Regions from separate parts of the Pseudomonas sp. B19(2017) genome, predicted to be linked through region 4. Evidence: riboswitches for the same ligand, from Rfam matches in the RefSeq annotation. Region 4 holds a riboswitch; each other region holds the start of a gene.

Region 1 (5,874 bases), on a different contig from region 4:
TGGCCGAGGCGAAGCCAAGGCGCCAGGCCGTGGTGGTGGGCAAGTTGCGCACGTCCACGGTATAGAAGTTGCGGCCGGTGGGCAGCACGTCGAGGCGCCCACGACTAGGCGCGCCGCTGGGGCCGGCGGGCACGAAACGCCCGGCCAGCGCTGCCAGCAGGCCATTCATTTCGGCGGTGCCACAGGCGTCCAGGCTTGGTGCCACCGCATCGCGCAGGGCCTGTACAACGTCCTGCACCGGCTGCCATTCGCTCTGGTCGGGCAACTGCGCTGCGCTGCTTAACGCCTGTTCGATCACCTGCAGCGCCAAAAGCTCCAGGCGCTCGCGGGTGTCGCCACAGGTGCGCCAAGGTTCACTGCTCATGGCCTGCAGCTGGTCAGGGCGTGCGCCCTGCCACGGCTGGCCAAGTTCGCAATCGAGCGGGTCGAAGCCCGGCACCAGCGCCTTGGCCAGGGCCCGCAACAGGCTGGCATTGCCGCCACGGCCGTCGCCACGCTCGACCCGCAACAGCGCCAGCAGGGTATCCAGGCGCAGCCGCCCTTCAGGCGATTCTCCGAACACATGCAGGCCATCGCGAATCTGCGATTCCTTCAGGTCGCACAGGTAGGTGTCCAGCCGTGGCAGCCACACGGCGGCATCGTCCAGTTGCCCTTCCAGTTGCAGCTCGCGGTCGATGTGGTTGGCCTTGACCAGTTCGAGGATATCGCGCTGCAACTCGCGCGCGCGCCGCGGGTCGAGCAGCTGTGCTTCGTAGAACTCGTCGGCCAGTTGTTCCAGGTGGCGCAGCGGCCCATAGGTTTCGGCGCGGGTCAGCGGCGGCATCAGGTGGTCGATGATCACCGCCTGGGTGCGGCGCTTGGCCTGTGCGCCCTCGCCCGGGTCATTGACGATGAACGGGTAGATGTTCGGCAGCGGGCCGAGCAAGGCGTCCGGCCAGCACTGGGCCGACAGCCCTACGCCTTTGCCGGGTAGCCATTCGAGGTTGCCGTGCTTGCCAACATGGATCACCGCATCAGCTGCAAAGGCATGGCGCAGCCAGAAGTGGAACGCCAGGTAGCCGTGCGGCGGCACCAGGTCGGGGTCGTGGTACACCGCACTGGGGTCCACCTGGTAGCCGCGTGCCGGCTGGATGCCGACGAAGGTCAGGCCGAAGCGCAGGCCGGCGACCATCAACCGGCCACTGCGGTGCATCGGGTCTTGCTCGGGCGGCCCCCAGCGCTCCAGTACCGCCTGGCGGTTGCCCTCGGGCAGGCGCTCGAATGCGGCCTGGTAATCGGCCAGGCTCAGGCTCTGGGCGCAGGGGCGCTGATCGAGGTGGTCGAGGTCGTTGGTCACGCCGCCAAGCAGCTGGTGGATCAGTTGCGTGCCGCTGCCCGGCAAATCGGCCAGCGGGTAGCCTTCGGCTTGCAGGGCCTTGAGGATGTTCAGCGCGGCTGCGGGGGTATCCAGGCCGACACCATTGCCAATGCGGCCATCCCGGGTCGGGTAGTTGGCCAGCACCAGGGCCACGCGCTTCTGGGTGTTCGGCAGGCGTGCAAGCTCGACCCAGCGGCGCGCCAGTTCGGCGACGAAGTCCATGCGCTCGGGGTGGGCGCGGTAGCACACCACATCGGACTGGCTGCGTTCGCTGCGCCAGGCCATGTCCTTGAAGCTGACCGGGCGGGTGATGATGCGCCCGTCCAGCTCGGGCAAGGCAATGTGCATGGCCAGGTCGCGCGCGCCCAGGCCCTGCTCGCTGGCTTCCCAGCCGGGCTGGTTGTCTTGCGCGCAGATGGCCTGCAGCACCGGAATGTCGCGACGGAACGGGCGCAGGTTGGGGCGTTCCGGGCTGGACAGGGCAAAACCGGTGGTGTTGACCAGCACCTCGGCGCCGACCTCGTCCAGCCAGGCTTCGACCTGCTCCAGGCAGGTGCTTTCCTTGAGGCTGGCCACGGCGATCGGCAACGGGTTGAGCCCGGCGGCCTGCAGGCGCTGGCAGAACACGTCGATGAACGCGGTGTTGGCCGCCTGCAGGTGCGAGCGATAGAACAGCAGCGGCGCCACCGGCTGCTCGGGGTGCCACTGCGGGTACCAGTCCTCCAGCGCCGCGCTACCCTTCTGCGGGTGGTACACCGCCGTGCGCGGCAACGGCTGCGGCTCGTCCCAGGTATAGTCGCGGCCCAGCCATTGGTTGGCCAGGCAGTTGAACAGGTTGATGGCGTTGGCCTTGCCGCCCTGGCGCAGGTAGTGCCAGAGGCGCTCGGCCTGCGCGCCGCTGACAGTGCCCAGGCTGGTCAGCTCCGGGTCCGGGCGGTCGTCGCCCGGCACCAAAATCAGCTGCACGCCACGGGCAGCCAGCTCGACCAGTTGCTCGACACCATAGCGCCAGTAGCCAACGCCACCGTGCAGCGACACCAGAATGACCTTGGCATGGCGCAGCACTTCGTCAAAGTATAGATCGACCGAGGCGTGGTTCTGCACCTGCATCGGGTTGGCCAGGCGCAGGCTGGGGAAATCCTCGGGCAATTGCTCGGCGGTATCGGCGAGCAATGCCAGGTGCGAATCGCCGCTGCAGAGAATCACCAGCTCGGCGGGCGTCTGGCCGAGGTCGGCAATGCTGTCATCCGGCACGAAGCCGCCGGGCTGGGTCCGCAGCAGGTGCATGGGTCAGGCGCCCAGGGCCTGGCGCAGGCGCGCTTCAAGCTGGGCGGCATCGAGGTCCTGGCCGATCAGCACCAGGCGGGTGATGCGCGGCTCGTCGGCGCGCCAGGCGCGGTCGAAGTGCTTGTCGAAACGGGTCCCCACGCCTTGCACCAGCAGGCGCATCGGTTTGCCCGGGATGGCAGCGAAGCCTTTGGCACGCAGGATGCCGAACTCCACAACCAATTGGGTCAGGGCGTCGAGCAGCAGGCTTTCGTCGGCTTCCGGCAGGTCAATGGAGATGGAATCAAAGGCGTCGTGGTCATGATCGTCATGGTCGTCGCCGTCGTGGTGCGAGTCGTGGTGAGTACGGCGGCCATCGATGTGCGCCTCGGACTCGGCACCCACGCCCAGCAGTACTTCCAGTGGCAGCTTGCCGCTGCTGGCTTCGACCACTTTCACCGCTGGCGGCAGTTCTTCGGCGACTTCGGCGCGGACCTTGGCCAGGCCTTCGGCGTCGATCAGGTCGGCTTTGTTCAGCACCACCAGGTCGGCGCTGGCCAGCTGGTCGGCGAACAGCTCGTGCAGCGGCGATTCGTGGTCCAGGTTAGGGTCGAGCTTGCGCTGGGCATCGACCTGGTCCGGGTAGGCGGCGAAGGTGCCGGCAGCCACAGCCGGGCTATCGACCACGGTGATTACCGCGTCGACGGTGCAGGCATTGCGGATTTCCGGCCACTGGAAGGCTTGCACCAGAGGTTTGGGCAGGGCCAGGCCGCTGGTTTCGATGAGAATATGGTCCAGGTCGCCACGGCGTGCCACCAGCTCCCGCATTACCGGGAAGAATTCTTCCTGCACGGTGCAGCACAGGCAGCCGTTGGCCAGCTCGTAGACGCGGCCGCTGGCTTCTTCCTCGGTGCAACCGATGCTGCACTGTTTGAGGATTTCGCCATCGATGCCCAGCTCGCCGAACTCGTTGACGATCACCGCGATGCGGCGGCCCTGGGCGTTGTCGAGCATGTGGCGCAGCAAGGTAGTCTTGCCCGAGCCGAGGAAGCCGGTGACGATGGTGACGGGGAGCTTGGCCAGTGTTTTCATGTCGCATTGCCCTTGGCAGTGTGGCGCGGGCATGCAGGACGACAGCCGCGGGCCAGGTCGGCCGGGCTTGTTCGCCACCGGATCACCCCGCCCGGTTGAAAGTCGAAAACGTGACGAGGCAGGTCTCCTGGCTCGCACCGTTCCATGTGCCCGCTGGAGCAGCAGGCTGGCGGGATGACGCCTTCCCGCGCGCGGGCGCAGTGGCTGTGTCGATCCGTTGTCGGTGCTTACAGTTGCGGGGGCAGCCGCGGCTTGTACCGCGTTCCCGTCTTAGCTTCGGCCTGGCCGAAGAACCTCGAAGTGGCAAGGCTACGCAGTGGCTGGCGGGTGGTCAACCATTGCTGTCGGGCCGGCCGACAACAATTGACGCGACTGCGTTACAGTGGTGGCTTTGAGCAGCGAGGCCCACCGGTGAAACCCCTGAACAAGCGCGATATTGCACGCCTGGAGCGTGAACTGGTGGTTTGCCTGACCGAAGCCTGCGAAACAGCAAAGGCGGAAATCGTTGGTTTCAGCTGGCTTACCCACCGTCTGGCTCCCGAAGATTTTCCGGCCAGCCTGCGCATTACCTGGGTGTTCGAGCGAGAGGCCGACAAGGCCACCGCTTTGGCGGGCGACGCGAAGGTGCGCATGCTGGCGCTGACGGGCCTTGCGCTGGAGCAGGCCGGCATTCAGCTGGACCATCCGGCCTGGCATGTTCGGTTTGACAGTGAAGAGGCCTGCCAGCAGAACCACGGGGGCGACTGGAGCAAGCGCTTGATGGGGCGCTGAACCAGGGCATGCGCGCTCCTACAAGGGCCGCAGTGCATTCGCGGAATCTGTTTTCGCGCGACAACGATGCCTCTTTCCGTTAGGCTACGCATTCCACTTTCACGAGGTGTTCGTCCAATGCGCCATTGATGCCGCCGTCCCTTCGACGGCCAGTCTTCAGCCTCCGGTTCGCCCCGGAGATGTCGCGGCATTTGTGGAGTTGTGCATGACGAACACGTCGATCCTGACGCTGGACAGCGTCTCCTTGGCCTTGCCTGACGGCAGGCTGTTGTTTACCGACCTCAGCGAAACCTTCGACCAACGCCGCACCGGCCTGGTCGGGCGCAACGGCGTGGGCAAGAGCCTGCTCGGGCAGATACTTGCCGGCCAGCGCGAGCCCAGCAGGGGCCAGTGTCGGCGCCTTGGGCGCATCCATCTTCTGGACCAGCAGGTGATCGAGCACAGCACCACGGTTGCCGACCTGGCCCAGGTGGGCTCGGTGCTCGCTGCGCTGGAGCGCATCGAGCAAGGCAGCGTCGCAGCCAGTGACTTCGACACCGTTGGCGAACGCTGGGATATCCGCGAGCAATTGCAGGGGCAGCTGCAACGGCACGGCCTGGGGCAGCTTGACTGGCACCAGCCCGCCCACAGCATGAGCGGCGGTCAGGCCATGCGCGTGGCGCTGGTCGGCGCCTGGCTCAGCGAAGCGGACTACCTGATCCTCGACGAACCGAGCAATCACCTGGACAGCAACGCCCGCGCCCAGTTGCTGGGCATGATCCAGGCCTGGGACCGAGGCCTGCTGGTGATCAGCCACGACCGCAGCCTGCTGGCGCACATGCAGCGCATCGTCGAGTTGTCCAGCCTGGGTTTGCAGGCCTTCGGCGGCGACTACAGCTTCTATTCAGCACAGAAGACCAGCCAGACCGAACAGGCCCAACAGCAACTTGCCCGGCTGAAACAGGAGCAACAACGCCAGGCCCGTGAACGGCAGCGTCAGCGCGAAGACCTGGAGCGTCATCAAGCGCGGGCCGGGCGCCAGGCCAGGTGCGCCAATCAGGCCAGGATACTGCTCGACCGCCAACAGCAGCGCAGCCAGGCCACGGCAGGCAAGCAACGCCGCGATCATCGCGACGCCCGGCAGGCGCTGCAGGGCAAAGTGCGCGACGCCGCCGGCGAAGTGGAGCAGGACATTGCTATTACCCTGCATGCACCTACACCGCAGCGCCATGCAGGTCGCGAAGTATTGGCCCTGCAGGCACTGCGCCTGCCACATGGCACCCGCAAGCCGCTTGACCTACGCGTGTGCCTGGGCCAGCGGGTTGGCCTGGTCGGTGACAATGGCAGTGGCAAGTCCACATTGCTCAAACTGATGAACGGCGAGTTGACGGCATCTGCCGAGTACCTGC
Region 2 (5,874 bases), on a different contig from region 4:
ACGCGGTGACCCGTTCACCGGGTATCAGCTATGTGGGTTCCCCGGGCGACGGCGGCACGGGCCTATCCGCCCGCGGCTTTACCGGGCACAGCTCGGTGATGACCTTGTTCGACGGCGCACGCCTGTACACCGGTGCCGGTACCCAGACGTTCCCGGTCGACCCTTGGATGGTCGAGCGCATCGATGTGATTCGTGGCCCGGCCTCGGTGCTGTATGGCGAAGGCGCCACCGGGGCGGTGGTCAATGTGACACCGAAAAAGCCGTTTGCCGGCGAGGTACACAACCACCTGCGCCTGGGCTACGGTTCGTGGGACCGCCAGCAGCTCGGCCTGGACAGCGGCGGCAGCCTCGGCGAGCGCCTGAGCTACCGCCTGGCCCTGAACCAGCAAGCCGGTAACGGTTGGGTCGATCGCACTCCGTCACGCAGCATGGCGCTAAGCGCCGCGCTGCGCTTCGACGCCAGCGACGATCTCAGCTTCACCCTCGCCCACGACCGGGGCGATGCGAAGCCTGCCAACTACTACGGCACCCCGCTGATTGACGGCCACTACCGCAGCAGCCTGCGCAACAAGAACTACAACGTGCAGGACGATGTGCAGCATTACGTCGATGAATGGACCCGCCTGAACACTGACTGGACGTTGAACGACCACCTCAGCACCAGCAACCAGCTGTACTACATCAAGAGCCGCCGTCACTGGCGCAACGCCGAGGACTACAGCTGGGACGCCGAGCACCAGCAGTTGCTGCGCGGCAGTTACCTGGAAATCAAGCACAACCAGGAACAGTTCGGCGATCGCCAGGCCTTCACCCTCGATCACACGTTGTTCGGCCTGGCCAGCAGGACCGTGGTCGGCGCCGAGTACAACAAGGTCCGTTTCAACGTCGACAGCAACGCGCCCTACAACGATGTGGGCGGCGACTACGTCGACCCGTGGCAGCCGCAGCCGGGTTGGTTCCACAGCGCCTCGCCGCTGCGCCCGCAAACGCTGTCCACCACCCACACCTTCGCCCTGTTCGCCGAAAACCGCCTGCAGTTGAGCGAACGCTTGTCACTGGTCACCGGCGTGCGCCGCGACCAGAACCACATCGACCAGGCAAAGCTGACAGACGACAGCCGCAGCGACCAGAGCCTGCAAGGTGGCAACTGGCGTGCCGGGCTGGTGTTCGCGGTCAGCGACGACCTGTCGTTGTATGGCCAGTACGCCACCAGCGAGGATGGGGTCGACAACCTTGTAAGTCTGAACGCCAAGCAGATGCACTACGACCTGACCGAGGCCAGGCAGACCGAAGTGGGCCTCAAGCAGCGCTTCTGGGAGGGACGGGGCGAATGGACATTGGCCGCCTACCACATCGTCAAGAAGAAGCTGCTGGTGGATGATCCGGTCACCCACGACAAGCAGCAGGCTGGCCAGCAGACCTCCGACGGCCTGGAGGCATCCCTGGAACTGGCGCTGGCGCACCAGTGGCAGGTGTCGGCCAACGCGGCGATCGTGCGCGCCAGGTATGACGATTTCGATGAAATGGTCGGCGGCGTGGCACAGGACCGTGCCGGCAATCGCCCGGCCAACGTACCGCGGCGTACTGCCAACCTTTGGTTGAGCAAAGGCTTCGGCCAGCAGGTGGAGGCCGGTATTGGCGCGCGCTATGTGGATGAGCGCTATGCCAACACCGCCAACACCCAGAGCGCCCCCGGCTACACCGTGGTCGATGCCAACATCGGCTGGCAGGTGTTGCCGGATGTAAGGCTGGGGTTGCAGTTGAACAACCTGTTCGACCGTGAGTATGTGCAGTCGGCGTTCAGTGGCCAGCAGTGGTTGATGGGTACGCCACGGTCGTACTTTGCGACGGTGGATTACAGCTTCTGACCTGAACTGCCTGCACCGGCCTCTTCGCGGGCTTGCCCGCTCCCACAGGTACTGCACCGATTTCAGCATGGGTGAAATTCCTGTGGGAGCGGGCACGCCCGCGAAAGGGCCGGTACAGGCCCCACAAAAACAGTTACCAACTCACTACCAATTAGTTATAAGATAACGTTTCATTTGACATCCATTCCTGCCAGCGAACGTTCATGACAAGCGCCACCGCCACCCCCACCCTGCTCACCCAGCGCCTGCAGAGCATCGATGCCCTGCGCGGCCTGGTGATCCTGTTCATGCTCCTGGACCACGTCCGCGAAACCTTCTTCCTGCACCGTCAGGTCAGCGACCCGATGGCAATCGATACCACCGAGCCCTCGCTGTTCTTCAGCCGCACCCTGGCCCACCTGTGCGCGCCGGTATTCGTCATGCTGACCGGCCTGTCGGCCTGGCTGTACGGCGAGAAACACCAGGGCCGCAGCGATGTCTCGGCGTTCCTGTTCAAACGCGGGCTATTCCTGGTGGTGCTGGAATTCACCCTGGTCAACTTCGCCTGGACCTTCCAGCTGCCACCCAGCGTCATCTACCTGCAAGTGATCTGGGCCATCGGCGTCAGCATGATCGCCCTGTCGTTGCTGGTCTGGTTGCCACGTGCCGCCCTGATCGCCCTGGGCGCCATCATCATCGCCGGCCACAATTTGCTCGATGGCCTGCACTTTGGCGCCGAATCCGCCCTGCATGTGCCATGGGCGATACTGCATGACCGGGGCTGGCTGGCGTTCTCCGAAAGCCTGCGCCTGCGCACCTCGTACCCGGTGCTGCCGTGGGTCGGTGTCATTGCCCTGGGCTATGGTCTGGGCCCGTGGTTCGCCCGTGGCAGCGATGCCGGCCAGCGCCAGCATCGCCTGCTGCTGGCCGGGTTGATCGCGCTGCCGGGCTTTGTCGTGCTGCGCCTGCTCAACGGCTACGGCGAGGCGCCATGGAGCGCTTACCCAACCCTCACGCAAACCCTGATGAGCTTCTTCAACATCACCAAGTACCCACCGTCGCTGCTGTTCCTGGCCCTGACCCTGGGCTGCGGCCTGCTGTTGCTGCGCGCCTTCGAACGCGCTGGCCAGGCCCGCTGGATCAGCGCCCTGGCGGTGTTCGGCGCGGCCCCCATGTTCTTCTATTTGCTGCACCTGTATGTGCTGAAGCTGCTGTACCTGGCCAGCGTGGCGCTGTTCGGCCGCAACCATGGCGACTACTTCGGCTTCGACGGCATCGCCGCGGTGTGGCTGGGGGCCGTGTTGCTGGCGGTTTCACTGTACCTGCCGGTGCGCTGGTTCGCCCGGCTGAAGGCGCGGCGACGTGACATCCGCTGGCTTAAGTACTTCTGAAAAGCGTTTTCACCCGGCGGCGCGATGGTCTACCATGCCGGCCGCCGGTTTCCATCACGGAACTAACAGGGAATCCCAGGCCCGTCATGACGGGCCAAACGGAACTGCCCCCGCAACTGTAGGTGCCGAGCCTGCTCCATCGATGCCACTGGGCCAGCAACCCGGGAAGGCCGGAGCCAGGCCATGACGCACCAGTCAGGAGACCTGCCGGCCTACATTCACCAACCGGCGGGGTGTCCGGGATTGGCCATCAGTGTTGCCCCTGCCAACCGCGGGGCTCGGCGATGCCTGTCCGTGCGTTCCTCACCCGAACTGTCCGATAGGAGATCGCCCAGCATGCTGCCCCGTTTAGCCACCCTGCTCGCTGGCCTCGGCCTCACCGGCCTGGCCCAGGCTGCTGCCACCCACTACCCGCTGACGCTCGACAACTGCGGCAAGCCGCAAACCTTCGCCCAGGCACCGCAGCGCGCGGTCACCATCGGCCAGGCCGGTACCGAGATGCTCTACGCGCTGGGGCTGGGCGACAAACTGGCGGGCACCTCGCTGTGGTTCAACAATGTGCTGCCCGAGTACCAGGCGCAGAACGACAAGGTGCCGCGCCTGGCCGACAATGAGCCCAGCTTCGAGGGGGTGGTAGGCAAGCGCCCGCAGCTGGTGACGGTGCAGTTCGAATGGATGGTCGGTGCCCAAGGCGCAGTCGGCACCCGGGAACAGTTCGACGAACTGAACATCCCCACCTACCTGTTACCGTCGGATTGCGAAGGCAAGGACAACCTGGTGGGCGCCGACGGCACCCGCCTGCAGGCGTTCCAGGTCGAGAGCATCTACAAGAGCGTCAGCCAGCTGGCGGCAATCTTCGACGTGCCAGACCGTGGCACGGCCCTGAACGCCGAGCTCAAAGGCCGCCTGGACAGTGCCAAGGCGCAACTGGCCGGCAAGGACCTGTCCACCACCTCGGCGCTGTTCTGGTTCTCCAGCGCCGACCTGCACATCGACCCCTACGTGGCGGGACGCCAGGGGGTCGCCGATTTCATGCTGCGCACCCTCGGCGTGCGCAATGTGGTCGAATCCAGCGAAGAGTGGCCGACCGTTGGCTGGGAAACCCTGGCCAAGGCCAACCCCACCTGGCTGATCATCGCCCGCATGGACCGCCGCCGCTACCCCGCGGACGACTACCGGAAGAAGCTGGCATTCCTGCGCAGCGACCCGGTAACGCGCAACATGGATGCGGTGAAGCACGACCGCATCATCATCCTCGACGCCGACGCCATGCAGGCCGGCATTCGCCTGTTCCGCGGCCTGCAGACACTGTCCGCAGCCTTCGCCAGCGGTAAAGCAGCCCAATGATGATGCGCCTGTTCCCCTGCATCGCTGTTGCCCTGGCCGCTCTGTTGATAGCCCTGCTGGCCGGCACCGCTATCGGTGAGAGCAACCTGTCACCCGGCGTGGTCGGCCAGGTGCTGGCCAACCACCTGTGGCAGGCCGGCTACCCGGTCGACCCGATCGATGCCGGCATCATCTGGAACTACCGCCTGACCCGCACTTTGGTTGCGGCGGCCTGTGGGGCCGGCCTGGCCATCTGCGGCGTGATCCTTCAGGCGCTGTTGCGCAACCCGTTGGCCGAACCTTACCTGCTGGGGCTGTCTGCCGGTGCCTCGACCGGTGCGGTGCTGGTCGGCCTGCTGGGCCTTGGCAGCGTGGCGCTGAGCATGTCCGGCGGCGCTTTCATTGGCGCCTTGGCAGCGTTTGCCCTGGTGCTGGTGCTGGCCCGCGCAGCCGGCCCCAGCAGCAACAACGCCCAGGTGATTCTCGCCGGGATCGCCGGCTCGCAACTGTTCAACGCCCTCACCGCCCTTCTCATCACCAAGTCGGCTACCGCCGAGCAGGCGCGCGGCATCCTGTTCTGGCTGCTGGGCAACCTTAGCGGCGTGCGGTGGCCTTCGGTGTGGCTGGCCGTGCCAGTGGCGCTGTTCGGGCTGGTGGTGTGCCTGTGGCACCGCCGTGTGCTGGATGCCTTCACCTTCGGTGCCGACTCGGCGGCGTCGCTGGGTATCCCGGTGCGGCGCACCCAGTTGCTGCTGATCAGCTGCGCGGCGCTGGTGACCGCGGTGATGGTATCCATCGTCGGCGCCATCGGTTTTGTCGGGCTGGTGATTCCCCATGCCCTGCGCCTGCTGCTCGGCCCCGGGCATAGCCGCCTGCTTCCCGCCAGCGCACTGGGCGGGGCACTGTTCCTGGTTGCCGCCGACATCCTGTCGCGCACCTTGATCCCCGGCCAGGTGATCCCCGTTGGTGTAGTCACCGCACTGCTCGGCGCACCGGTCTTCGCGTTGATCCTGATCAGCCGCCGGGGGCGCCCATGACAGTCATGACGGCGGTACGGGTGGCCCCCTTGAGTTGCCAGCGCCTGGGGCTGCAGCTGGCCGGCAATACCGTACTCAGCGACATCGAACTGAGTGTTGTCACCGGTGAAACCCTGGGCATCGTCGGCCCCAACGGCTCCGGCAAATCCTCGCTGCTGAAGGTGCTGGCCGGGCTGCGCAGGCCAGGCAGCGGCAGCGTGCAGCTGCTGGGCGAGCCACTGGCACAGTTACCGCGCCGCCGTGTCGCCCAGGCCCTCGCGCTGGTCGAACAGC
Region 3 (5,874 bases), on a different contig from region 4:
GAGGCTGTCCAGCGTCGCCTCGACCTGCGTTTCGTCCAGCTCCAGCAACTGGTGCCCCGCCCGTTGCCAGGCGTATGGGTGCTCGGCATAGCACGGCGTCAGCACCCCTACCCGGCCGGCTGCGCGCAACAGCGGCAACGCCTGGATCGCAGCCTGGGAACCGGCCACCGGCAGCAGTTGGCGAGCGCCGTAATACGCGCGTGCGGCGTCCTCCAGGCCATCCTCCGTCTCCGGCAGGCGCGCCCAAGCCTCCATGGGAATCGGTGGAATCGGGAAAGGCCATGGCGCAATGCCGCTGGACAGATCGAGCCATTGCTCGCGGGCGATGCCGTATTGCCGTACCGCCCGCAGCAGGCGGCCTCCGTGTTCAAGCATTGATGTAGGTTCCCAGGCAGATCACCAGCAGCCACAGCCATACGCCGCGCTGCACCAGGCCCCAGCCGCGCTCGATGGCATCGGCGTCGGCCATTGGCCCGTCACCCAGGCGCGGCCGCTCATGCAACTCGCCGTGGTATACCGCCGGTCCCCCGAGCACCACCCCTAACGCACCAGCACCGGCGGCCATCACCGGCCCGGCATTGGGGCTGTCCCACAGCGGGCCCTGCTTGCGCCAGCAGGCCAGGGCCAGGCGGGTCTTGCCCAGTAACGCGTAGGTCAATGCCACCAGCCTGGCGGGAATATAGTTGAGCACATCGTCGACGCGCGCCGCGCACCAGCCAAAGCGTTCGAAACGTTCGTTGCGGTAGCCCCACATGGCGTCCAGGGTGTTGCTCAGGCGGTACAGCACCACGCCTGGCGCGCCGGCCACCACGAACCAGAACAGCGCGGCGAATACCGCATCGCTGCCATTCTCCAGCACCGATTCGGTGGCCGCCCGGGCCACGGCCGGTTCGTCCAGCTCGCGGGTTTCGCGGCTGACCAGGTAGCCCACACGGCGCCGAGCTTCCTGCAGGTCACCCTGGCGCAAGGCACTGGCCACCGGCAACACGTGTTCGCCCAGGCTGCGCAGCCCGACGGCACAATACAGTGCCAGCACGTCGACCAGCCAGCCGATGTACGGCAGCCAGGACAGGATCAGCGCCACCAGGGTAAGCGGCACCACGGCCAGGAACCACGCGCTCACCCCGTGGCTGCGCCAGCCGCGCCCGCCGGCATTCAGGCGGCGCTCGAGGTTACTGGCCATGTTGCCGAAGGCCACCAGCGGGTGGCGCCGCTGCGGTTCACCCAGCAAGGCATCCAGGGCCACGCCGGCCACTGTCAGCAAAGCCACGCTCATTGGCGCTCTCCCCATTGGTTCTCAAAGAGCATTTCGCTCAAGGGCCGTTCCTCGGCCCAGTTTTCCAGCACCAGCATCGGGGCCGGGTAGAACTCCGTCACCGGCCCCAGGCACAACACCGCGACCGGCTTGGCCCCGGTCGGCATGCCCAGCAGGGCCGCCAGCGCCTGCGGGTCGAACAGCGACACCCAGCCCATGCCCAGGCCTTCGCCACGGGCCGCCAGCCACAGGTTCTGGATGGCGCAGGCCAGCGAGGCCAGGTCCATTTCCGGCAGTGTGCGGCGGCCGAAGATATGCGGCTCGCGGTTGTCCATCAGCGCGGCCACCAGCAGTTCGGCGCAGTCGTTGATGCCTTCCACCTTCAGTTTCATGAAGGCGTCGGAGCGTTCGCCCAAGGCTTCGGCGGTGCGCACCCGCTCTGCTTCCACCAAGGCCTGGATGCGCGTGCGCAGGTCGCGTTGGGTGATACGGATAAAACGCCAGGGCTGCATCAGCCCGACGCTCGGTGCCTGGTGTGCGGCGGCCAGCAGGCGGCCCAGCACTTCCGGGGCCACTTCGCCACCGGCGAAATGGCGCATGTCACGGCGCTCGCCGATGGCCCGGTAGATCGCGGCGCGCTCGGCGTCGCTGTAGGCGTGTTCACTCATGGTCGCAACAGCGCCGCCGCCGCATCCGGGTTGGAGGGGAAGTAGAAGTGCACATAGGAAGCCGTCAGCCGCCCCAGGCGGTACACCGCTTCGTTGCCACGCCCGCCGTTGGGGCTCAGGCCTCGGGCGATCGGCTCCAGTGCAGTACTGGTCAGCGAATGGTGATAGGTGTGCCCGCGCAGGGTGCCTTCCGGCAGTTCCACCGCCTGCAGCGCCAGGGCTGCCAGACGCTTCTGCATGGTTGCTTCGCCGGGCAGCAGGCCGAGCAGTTCGGCACGCTCGCCGGCCACATCGGTCAGGGCATCGAGCAGGTACAGCATACCTCCGCACTCTGCCAGCAACGGTTTGCCCTGGGCGTGATGGGCACGTATCGCCTCGGTCATGGGCGCGTTGGCGGCCAGGGCGTGGTGGTGCAGCTCGGGATAACCGCCCGGCAGGTACAGGCTGTCCACGGCAGGCAATTCGTGGTCATGCAGCGGCGAGAAAAACTCAAGCTGCGCGCCCAGGTTGCGCAGCAGGTCGAGGTTGGCGCCATAGGTGAAGGCAAAGGCCTCGTCCCGCGCCACGCCGATGCGCACACCGGTCAACGAGGCAGCACTGGCTTGCGGTTCGGGTTCGGCAAAGTTCACTGGCGGCGGCAAAGCAGCATCGCAACTGGCGCCAAGCGCCTCGGCAGCGGCATCCAGGCGCGCGTCCAGGTCGTTCAGTTCGCTGGCCTGGACCAGCCCCAGGTGGCGGCTAGGCAGCTCGATACCACGCTCGCGGGACAAACCGCCATACCAGCGCAGACCTTCGGTCAGGCTGCCTTCCAGCAATTGCGCGTGGCGCAGGCTGCCTACCCGATTGGCCAGCACACCGGCAAACGGCAGGTCCGCCTGGTAGCGTGCCAAGCCCAAGGCCAGCGCGCCGAAGGTCTGGGCCATGGCCGTGCCGTCGATCACCGCCAGTACCGGCACGCCGAAGTGGCGCGCCAGATCGGCGCTGGACGGCGTGCCATCGAACAGCCCCATCACCCCTTCGATCAGTATCAGGTCGGCCTCGCCGGCTGCTTCCCACAGCAGGCGGCGGCTTTCCCCGGCGCCGATCATCCACAGGTCGAGCTGGTACACCGGCGCGCCGCTGGCCCGCTCGAGGATCATCGGGTCGAGAAAGTCGGGCCCGCACTTGAACACCCGTACCTTGCGTCCGAGGTTGCGGTGCAGCCGGGCCAGGGCGGCGGTTACGGTGGTCTTGCCCTGGCCAGAGGCGGGTGCCGCGATCAGTACGGCAGGGCAATGACGGGGCTGGCTCACAGTTCCACGCCCTTCTGTGCACGGATGCCGGCCTGGAAGGCGTGCTTGAGCATGCCCATCTCGGTCACGGTGTCGGCCAGCTCGATCATCTCGGGTTTCGCGGCACGTCCAGTGACGATCACATGCTGCATCGGCGGCCGGGCCTGGATATCGGACAGCACCTGATCAAGGTCAAGGTAGCCGTGCTTGAGGGCGATGTTCAGTTCATCGAGCACCACGAAATGCACGCTCGGGTCTTGCAGCAACTGGCGCGACACGACCCAGGCCGCTTCGGCGGCGGCGATATCGCGCTGGCGGTCCTGGGTTTCCCAGGTAAAGCCCTCGCCCATCACGTGGTAGCGCACCTGCTCGGGGAAGCGGCGGAAGAACAGCTCTTCGCCGGTGCTGTTGCGGCCCTTGATGAACTGCACCACACCGCACTGCATGCCATGGCCCAGTGCGCGCGCGAGCATGCCGAAGGCCGAACTGCTCTTGCCCTTGCCATTGCCTGTCAGCACCAGCAGCAGGCCGCACTCGTTGGGGGAATTGGCGATGCGTTCGTCGATGATCGCCTTTTTGCGCTGCATGCGCGCCAGGTGGCGTTCGTCGCGTTCGGTGGGTTCGCTCATCAGGGTTCTCCGCTGGCTGGCGCCACGGCAAGGCGCGGCGACAGGTAATAGGCGGGCAAACGGAGAACGCGCAGGGGCCGTGGCCGGACGCCACAGTGCACCGCGCATCACCCTCCGTGATGCCGTTGGCAGTATCAGGCCGGTCTCCGGGCTTGTGAGCGGGCCTTGGCCCAGGCCTGCGCGCCTTCCCGGGCATACACCCAGTGGCTCTGCGCGGCCGCGACTCACCTACCGTTGCGGGGGCAGCGCCGGAATCGCGCCATGCTGGCGCCCACCGGCTTCCCAGTTTCACCCTGCCCAGACGGGGCTGGCAGGGCACCTGAAACACGCGCGAAGGTTAGAGGGTTGCACCGGGAGCGTCAATCAAAGCGGGGCGCTTTGCAGTCGAACAGGCATTGCCCGGGTAATGGCCAATTCACCGGGTTGTGCCACACTGGATCCAGTGATATCACATAGCCATCACTTTCGGCTGAACGCGATCACAACGACAACAGGAGAGCGCAGCATGCGAGGCCAGATCATCAACAACCCGCGCCTTGAGTTTCTCGCCCCGGTGCTGGAGCGCTGGGGTGACTGCATCGACCGGTTCAACCAGTTTGCCGGCGATGCCGAAGCACCGTACTGGCATGGGGCAGCCGCCAATACCGGGTTGCTTGCCGCGGCGGCCTGGCAGGCGGAGCTGGCGGCACTGCAGCAGTTTGCCGGCAAGAAGCAGCGCGATGAAGGTGAATACGAAGCGCGCTGCGACCTGTCGATCAATAGTGCCGATGAAGCGCTGTACCTCAGTGTCAGTCAGCGCTGGCCGAAAATCGCCCGACTGGACCTGGCCGACGCCCTGCAGCAGACCGCTGCCCTCGCCCGCCAGGTAGCCTACCCCAGCCAGTTGAAGGCCGGAGCGCTGTTCATCAGCCCGTGGAAGGCCGGCCAGCACGCCAGCCCCGAGGAACTGCAGGACCTGGTAGAAGATTTGCAGAAACATACCGCCTGCGCCATCGCCTGGTACTTCCCCTATGCCTATCGCAAGTTGCACAACGAGCTGGGGCAATATTTCCCGGGGGTGGCGTTGCTGCTCAAGCAGGCTTGAATCAACTCCGGCGCAGGCCGGAACTGGAACCCGTTTCGCAAGCGCGACGTGGCCTATGTGGGAGCGGGCGTGCCCGCGAAGAATTCAACGCGGTGGCTGGCACCGGCTGCGCCGGTGTTCGCGGGCACGCCCGCTCCCACAGAGCCCCTGCTAAACCTTTCAGTTATATGCGGCTCCATGGGAGCGCGGCCGATGCCGCGATTGGTCTGCGCGCCTTTCAGGCCTTAACGCATCATGCCGAGTTCGGCATCATCCAGCAGCGCTTTGCCCAAGGCGCAAAGGTAGTGCGCGGCCCAGATCAGCTTTGGCTTGTCTTCCATCAGGCCGTCGATGGTCAGGTCCCGTGCATAGCCAATCAATTCCGAGGCTTGTTCGCGGGCGTTCTGGCATGAGATGCCGGGTTCGATGCGGAACAGGGGGTGGGTCTGGTTTTCACCTTGAAAGAATATGGTTTTGCCGACTGTGCATTTCGTTTCTTCGGTGGTCATTTAAGGCTCCTGTCGTAGTGAAGCGACCACCAACAGCGGCTAAACAGTATGGTGGCAGCTGTACGTGGGTTAGCCGACCGGGACGTCAGGCACCCGGCGCACCCGCAGGTGCCCCACGCACAGCCGCCATAAGGCGCCAATGCCGATTACTCGGTATTGCACGGCTGCGGTGTCTGACGATTTCGGGCGGCTAACCCGGTCATTGAAGGTCAACGACATGCCGAGACTAGAGACCGCATTTGGCGCGCGCAACAGAGAATAGGCGTTGGGAGTATCTTTGGGAAACGGCCTACAAGAAAGGTATTAAATCTGATTCTTGGGCTCGCCTCCACGCCGCCTTTGCAAGAGCAGCGGCGCATCTCACTGGCACATTGAGTCACCACCAGACCTGCTTGCTCTTGCTCTTGATCTTGATCTTGATCTTGATCTTGATCTTGATCTTGATCTTGATCTTGATCTTGATCTTGATCTTGATCTTG
Region 4 (5,874 bases):
ATAGAAGTGTTGAAAGTCCACGCGGTATTTGTTGAAAAATCCTACAAGTAGCGGGAAAGACATCACCCTGTCAAAGCGGCAATGTCTTTTTTGAGGTCGCTCAAGCGCAGGCAGAGTGAGATTTGGTCACGCGCTGGGTCGAGGCGGGGTTGTTGGCCAGTGCCCGGCCGACCCGTGTCGGGCGTGCTACCAACTGGCCGGTGCAGTTCGGGCAGCGGCCCTGGAAACGGGTTTCGGCGCAGGTACGGCAGAAGGTGCATTCGAAGGAGCAGATCAGCGCGTCGGGGCTGTCACCCGGCAGGTCGGTATCGCAGCACTCGCAGTTGGGGCGTAGGTCCAGCATGGGCATGACTCCTGTTTGCAGGTGGGAACCTGGAGTCTGCTACGCCCGCGGCGAACCTGGCAATGCTCAGTCGCCAGGGCGATACAGGTGGGCGTGCCCTGCGCGGTACAAGGCCGATTCGGCAAACGATGTGTCGCCCAGTACATGGCCCACGAGGATCAGCGCGGTGCGCCGGAAGTCCTTGGCCGTGACGCGCTCGACGATATCGCCGAGGGTGCCGCGCACCCAGTCCTGATCCGGCCAGGTGGCGCGATGCACCACCGCCACCGGGCAGTGTGCGCCGTAGTGTGGCAACAGTTCATCGACGATACGCGACAGGTGCTTGACCCCCAGGTGAATCGCCAGGGTGCTGCCGTGGCGCGCCAGGTCGCCCAGTTGTTCGCCGGGCGGCATTGGCGAACTGTCGCCATAGCGGGTGAGGATGACGGTCTGCGCGACCTGCGGCAGGGTCAGTTCGCAGCCGAGCAGGGCGGCGCTGGCCGCCGTGGCAGTGACCCCGGGGATGATCTGGTAAGCGATGCCCAGCGCCTGCAGGTGACGGATCTGCTCACCGATGGCGCCGTACAGGCTGGGGTCGCCACTGTGTACCCGCGCCACATCCTGGCCTCGCTCATGCGCGCTGCGCATGGCGGCAATGATCTGTTCCAGGTGCAGTTCGGCACTGTTGATCACGGTCTCGGCCTGATGGCCCTCGAGCACGGCGGCCGGCACCAGCGAACCGGCATAGATGATCACCGGGCACTGGCGAATCAGCCGTTGGCCCTTGACCGTGATCAGTTCCGGGTCGCCGGGGCCGGCACCGATGAAGTAGACCGTCATGGAATGTCCTTGCAGGAAAGAGGAGGGTGAAACGTTCAACGGGCCAGGGCGAGGGTAGCCGGGCCCAGTACCTGGCGCGTCAGCAGCAACCTGGCCGTGCCCAACCGCTGGCTGGCGAGTGCCAGTGCCGCACTCTCGGCCACGCCCCAGCAGCCGCTGTGGGCATAGGCTGTGGCGGAACAGTGGCTGAGTTGGTGTGCGTAGGGTTGCAACTGCGCGCAATCGTACAACACCAAGGGCACGTCGAGGCGCTTGGCCAGCTGCTGCAAACCGGGTTCGTCGGCCTTCAGGCTGATGCTGGCGATACCGTTGAGGTCGGCCAACGCCAGGCCCTGATCGTCCAGGGCCTGGCGTAGCAAGGTTTCCAGCGTATCCACCGGGCAACCCTGACGGCAGCCGAAACCGGCGTAGAAGGCTGGCATCAGGCCTGGCTGGAGCGTCGGAACAGCCAGGCGCTGAGCAGGCCCAGGGCCAGCCAGAAGGCGGCGTTGGTCAGCCAGGAGGCGACTTTGAACTGGGCTTCCAGTGCTGCGGGGGCCAGGCTCTCGTGCACCTCGGGTTGCGGTGCACCGATCACATGGGGCATGACCAGCAGTACGGCGCCCAGTGCCTTCAGCAACCCGTGGCGAGCGAACACCAGCAGCGCCAGGCCCAGCGCAGTGGCACTGGCGGTGCCGATCCACCAGGCCTGGCGTTGTCCCAGGTCGGCGGCTGCAGTACCTGGCAGTTCAGGCGGCAGGCCCAGGGTCGGGGCCAGGCAGAACACGGCGAAACCCGCCAGGCCCCACAGTGCACCCGTGCCGGCACGCTTTGGTTCGCGCAGGTTGTAGAGGGCGGTGAGGATCAGGGCGAAGCCGACCGCCACCACCAGGTTGCCGCCGGTGGTGGACAGTACCCGTTGCCAGCCGTCTTCCGGTGACCAGGCTTCGGCGCTGTGTTCATGGCCGGCCACTGCGACAGCATGTTCGTGCTGGGCGGAGGGGGCCGCGGACTCGTAGGTTTCAGCCTCGAGAATCAGCGGGGTGACCCAGAAGCTTTGCAGCAGGGTCAGCAGCAAGGCCGCCAGCAGCCCACTGAAGCCCGCGGTACGGGCAATGCGTGTGATCATCGGGCGTACTCAGTGGCAGGGGAAGGCGGCGCTGTGGCGGGTGTCGTGGGCGGCGTTGTGCACGGCCTCGATGTGCGAGAAACCAGCGAAGTACACCAGGCACAGGCCCAGCAGGCTGGCGCCGACGGCGATGACGACACGCTGGCTGAGGGTGGTGGGGGTAGTAAGGCTGTGTTGCTTGGCACTGGTGACGGGCATGACGCGTTCCTCTGCTTTTTGTGGGCAATGGGCAAGCGCGGCAGCCCCGAGCGTGGCGGCTCAGGGGAATGCAACAGCGCCCGCCCACCGCGGGGTGTTCATGAACGACAGGCCGGTCTCCGGGCTTGCGAGGAGGAGCCAGGCTCCTGGAAGGCGTCACCTTCCCATGCCCGATGACCGGGCACAGTGGTACAGACGCTTCGCTCGCTTACCGTTGCGGGGGCAGCACCGGCCTTGTCCGGCCCTGCTGGAGGGCCTGCAACGCACCGGTTTCCCGTTTCACCCCCATCGGGGGCACCTGAACGCGAGGCATAAGGAGAGCATGGGGGCGGGCTTGGCGTCAATTGCCGTGATGGTAGGGCTTTGGCTTTGCAGTGCCGGGAGCATCCACCCACTCACCCGCGAGCAAACGCCGCCAGCTTGTCCCCATCCAGCCGGTAGCGCACCCACTCATCCTGCGCTTCGGCGCCCAACTTCTCATAGAAGCCAATCGCCGGCTCGTTCCAGTCCAGCACACTCCATTCCAGGCGCCCGCATTTGTTTGCCACCGCCTCGCGGGCAATGTGTTGCAGCAACTGTCGCCCGGCGCCGTCGCCGCGTTGCTCAGGGGTGATGTACAGGTCTTCCAGGTAGATACCGTTGCGGCCTAGCCAGGTCGAGTAGCTATAGAAATACACGGCAAAACCGATTGCCCGGCCATCGCGCTCGCAAATCAGGCTGTGCACGGTGCTGCCCTCGCCGAACAGGCTGTGCTCGATATCGGCAACGCTCGCTATCACCTCGTGGCGGGCACGTTCGTACTCTGCCAGCTCGGTGATGAAGGCCAGGATCTGCTCGGCATCGGCGCGTACGGCAGGGCGAATGGTGAGGCTCATGGTGACGGCTTCCTTGGTCGGGTTGTAGCGGTACAGCAATGTGTATCTATGCAATATAGTGGAACTGTACCGGTCGCACAGGAGGGCGACTCCGTTAGTGTGACAGGACCTGTCAAGAAAGTGGAATGCCTGCCATGCTTGCCTCTGCCGACCTGCTGACCGCCTTCGTGCTGTTTGCCTTCGTATCTTCCATCACACCTGGCCCCAACAACACCATGCTGCTGGCCTCGGGGGTGAACTTCGGTGTGCGTCGCTCGATCCCCCATGCCATGGGTATCAGCGTCGGTTTCATGGTGATGGTGCTGGCCGTAGGCCTGGGCCTGGGCGAGGTGTTCAAGGCCTGGCCAGCGCTGTATACGGTACTGCGCTACACCGGCGCCATCTACCTGCTGTACCTGGCCTGGAAGATCGCCACCTCCGGGCCGGTCGGCACAGCCTCGTCCAGGGCCCGCAAACCGCTGGGCTTCTGGGGGGCGGCGGCATTCCAGTGGGTCAACCCGAAGGCTTGGGTGATGGCGGTAGGGGCGATAACCACCTACACACCGGCGCAAGGCTATGTGACCAACGTGATTGTCATTGCCGCCTTGTTCGCCTTGGTCAACCTGCCCAGCGTGGGGGTTTGGGTAATGTTTGGCAGCGCCCTGCGCAACCTGTTGCAGAATCCGCGCTGGCTGATGCTGTTCAATGTCCTGATGGCCTTGCTGCTGGTGATTTCACTGTACCCGCTGCTATTTGTAGAATCGGCGTTTTCCTGACCTCGCGAGTACAGTAGCCGATGCAGTTGATCCCCTGGTCTCACGAATGCGCCGAAGGCTTCACGCTGCGTGGCTGGCGAACCCCGGCCAGTGGCAAGCCGCTGCTGCACTTTCTGCACGGCAACGGCTTCTGCTGCCTGGCCTACCAGCCGTTGCTGATGCGCCTGGGCGAGCACTTCGACCTGTGGCTCAGCGATGTCCAGGGGCATGGTGACAGTGACCACGGCGGGGTGTTTCGTGGCTGGAACCGCACCGCTGCGCTGGCAGTGGACGCTTTCGCAGCCGGGCGAGGCGAGTATGGCGACGTGCCGCGCTTTGCCGTGGGGCACAGCTTCGGTGGCGTACTGACCGGCCTGATCCTGGCTAGTGAACCGCAACTGTTCACGCGTGCCGTGCTGCTTGACCCGGTACTGTTCAGCCGACGCATGCTGGGAGTGATGGGGGTTGCAGCGCTGGTCGGCTTGCATCGGCGCCATGCGTTGGCGCGCAAGGCCGCCAGCCGTCGCAGCCACTGGCCTGACCGTGAGGCGGCCCTGGCTTCGCTGCAGGGGCGGGGGATCTTCAAGGGGTGGACCGATGCGGCGCTGCACGCCTACATCGAGCACGCTATCGGTGACTGTGGCGAAGCGGTGGTGCTCAAGTGCCGACCAAGCCGTGAAGTGGAAATCTTCAGTTCGTTCCCCAAGCGCATGTGGGCGAGCCTGACGGCGATCCGCACGCCTACACGGGTGCTGTATGGCGAACATACCTATCCCTTCGTGCCCCATTCGGTGAACCGCCTGGCGGCGCTCAACCCTGACGTGACCGCGCAGCAGGTCCCCGGAGGGCACTGCTTCATGCAGGAAGACCCGGCCATGGCTGCGGAGTGGGTGCTTGGTTTCTTGTTGAGATAATTGTTCCATTGATGGGACGATGAATGCCAAACCAGCCAGCTACCGCGTGATTGGCATCATTGATAAGGTTATCCCAACCAAGAGAGGAGCCTTCTCATGAAAACGATTCTGGGTATTCATCGCAGCCCTCACGCCCACTGGGTAGGTGATGGTTTCCCGGTGCGCAGCCTGTTCACCTACGACAACCTGGCCAGCAAGATCAGCCCGTTCCTGCTGTTGGACTATGCCGGTCCTTATGACTTCACACCAACCAGCGCGCGGCGTGGGGTTGGCCAGCACCCGCACCGCGGCTTCGAAACCGTGACCATCGTTTACCAGGGCGAGCTGGAGCACCGGGACTCCACTGGCGCGGGTGGCTTGATCGGCCCCGGTGACGTGCAATGGATGACAGCCGCCAATGGCATCATCCATGAAGAGTTTCATTCCCCAGGCTTCGCCCGCACTGGCGGTACGCTGGAGATGGTACAGCTGTGGGTCAACCTGCCGGCGCGGGACAAGCGCGCCGCGGCTGGCTACCAGACGCTGCTGGCCGAGGAGATCCCGGTGGTGGCGTTGGACCGTGAGGGCGGTAGCCTGCGGGTGATTGCCGGTGACTATCGTGGCCACGCTGGCCCGGCACGGACCTTTACCGCCATGGATGTCTGGGATCTGCGCCTGAATGCCGGTGCAGCCTTGCAACTGCCGGTGGCCGCCGGGCGCAATGCGGCGCTTGTGGTGTTGCGTGGCAATGTGCGAATCAACGGCGAGCGCGAAGCCGGCCCATCCAGCCTGGTGCTGCTTGACCGGGGCGGCGTGGATGTTGCTGTCGAAGCGCTGGAAGGTGCCAGCCTGCTGTTGCTCAGCGGCGAACCGATCGACGAGCCGATAGTGGGTTATGGCCCGT

What was found. Region 4 has a riboswitch for cobalamin ahead of CAF70_RS12005 (CbtB domain-containing protein). Riboswitches for the same ligand answer to the same signal wherever they lie in the genome.
Region 1: it holds a riboswitch for cobalamin, as region 4 does, so the genes downstream of both, cobW (cobalamin biosynthesis protein CobW) here and CAF70_RS12005 (CbtB domain-containing protein) in region 4, are expected to answer to the same signal.
Region 2: it holds a riboswitch for cobalamin, as region 4 does, so the genes downstream of both, CAF70_RS09980 (ABC transporter substrate-binding protein) here and CAF70_RS12005 (CbtB domain-containing protein) in region 4, are expected to answer to the same signal.
Region 3: it holds a riboswitch for cobalamin, as region 4 does, so the genes downstream of both, cobO (cob(I)yrinic acid a,c-diamide adenosyltransferase) here and CAF70_RS12005 (CbtB domain-containing protein) in region 4, are expected to answer to the same signal.

Annotation. Positions count from the first base shown of each region.
Region 1 is NZ_NEJR01000003.1:233,683-239,556, reverse strand. Features, by position in the region: gene cobN (cobaltochelatase subunit CobN) at 1-2,644, opposite strand, end outside; gene cobW (cobalamin biosynthesis protein CobW) at 2,648-3,715, opposite strand; cobalamin riboswitch at 3,815-4,028, opposite strand; gene CAF70_RS06880 (hypothetical protein) at 4,127-4,486, shown strand; gene CAF70_RS06875 (ATP-binding cassette domain-containing protein) at 4,692-5,874, shown strand, end outside.
Region 2 is NZ_NEJR01000005.1:166,646-172,519, forward strand. Features, by position in the region: gene CAF70_RS09970 (TonB-dependent siderophore receptor) at 1-1,868, shown strand, start outside; gene CAF70_RS09975 (DUF1624 domain-containing protein) at 2,072-3,238, shown strand; cobalamin riboswitch at 3,267-3,465, shown strand; gene CAF70_RS09980 (ABC transporter substrate-binding protein) at 3,575-4,585, shown strand; gene CAF70_RS09985 (iron ABC transporter permease) at 4,585-5,601, shown strand; gene CAF70_RS09990 (ABC transporter ATP-binding protein) at 5,598-5,874, shown strand, end outside.
Region 3 is NZ_NEJR01000036.1:7,870-13,743, forward strand. Features, by position in the region: gene cobD (threonine-phosphate decarboxylase CobD) at 1-375, opposite strand, end outside; gene cbiB (adenosylcobinamide-phosphate synthase CbiB) at 368-1,276, opposite strand; gene bluB (5,6-dimethylbenzimidazole synthase) at 1,273-1,923, opposite strand; gene CAF70_RS25825 (cobyrinate a,c-diamide synthase) at 1,920-3,215, opposite strand; gene cobO (cob(I)yrinic acid a,c-diamide adenosyltransferase) at 3,212-3,823, opposite strand; cobalamin riboswitch at 3,943-4,161, opposite strand; gene CAF70_RS25835 (hypothetical protein) at 4,329-4,907, shown strand; gene CAF70_RS25845 (DUF3077 domain-containing protein) at 5,132-5,395, opposite strand; gene CAF70_RS25850 (hypothetical protein) at 5,772-5,874, opposite strand, start outside.
Region 4 is NZ_NEJR01000007.1:17,222-23,095, forward strand. Features, by position in the region: gene CAF70_RS11985 (DUF1272 domain-containing protein) at 101-343, opposite strand; gene cobM (precorrin-4 C(11)-methyltransferase) at 410-1,162, opposite strand; gene CAF70_RS11995 (cobalamin biosynthesis protein) at 1,198-1,584, opposite strand; gene CAF70_RS12000 (CbtA family protein) at 1,584-2,270, opposite strand; gene CAF70_RS12005 (CbtB domain-containing protein) at 2,280-2,468, opposite strand; cobalamin riboswitch at 2,561-2,785, opposite strand; gene CAF70_RS12010 (GNAT family N-acetyltransferase) at 2,864-3,343, opposite strand; gene CAF70_RS12015 (LysE family translocator) at 3,469-4,098, shown strand; gene CAF70_RS12020 (alpha/beta fold hydrolase) at 4,119-4,991, shown strand; gene CAF70_RS12025 (pirin family protein) at 5,088-5,874, shown strand, end outside.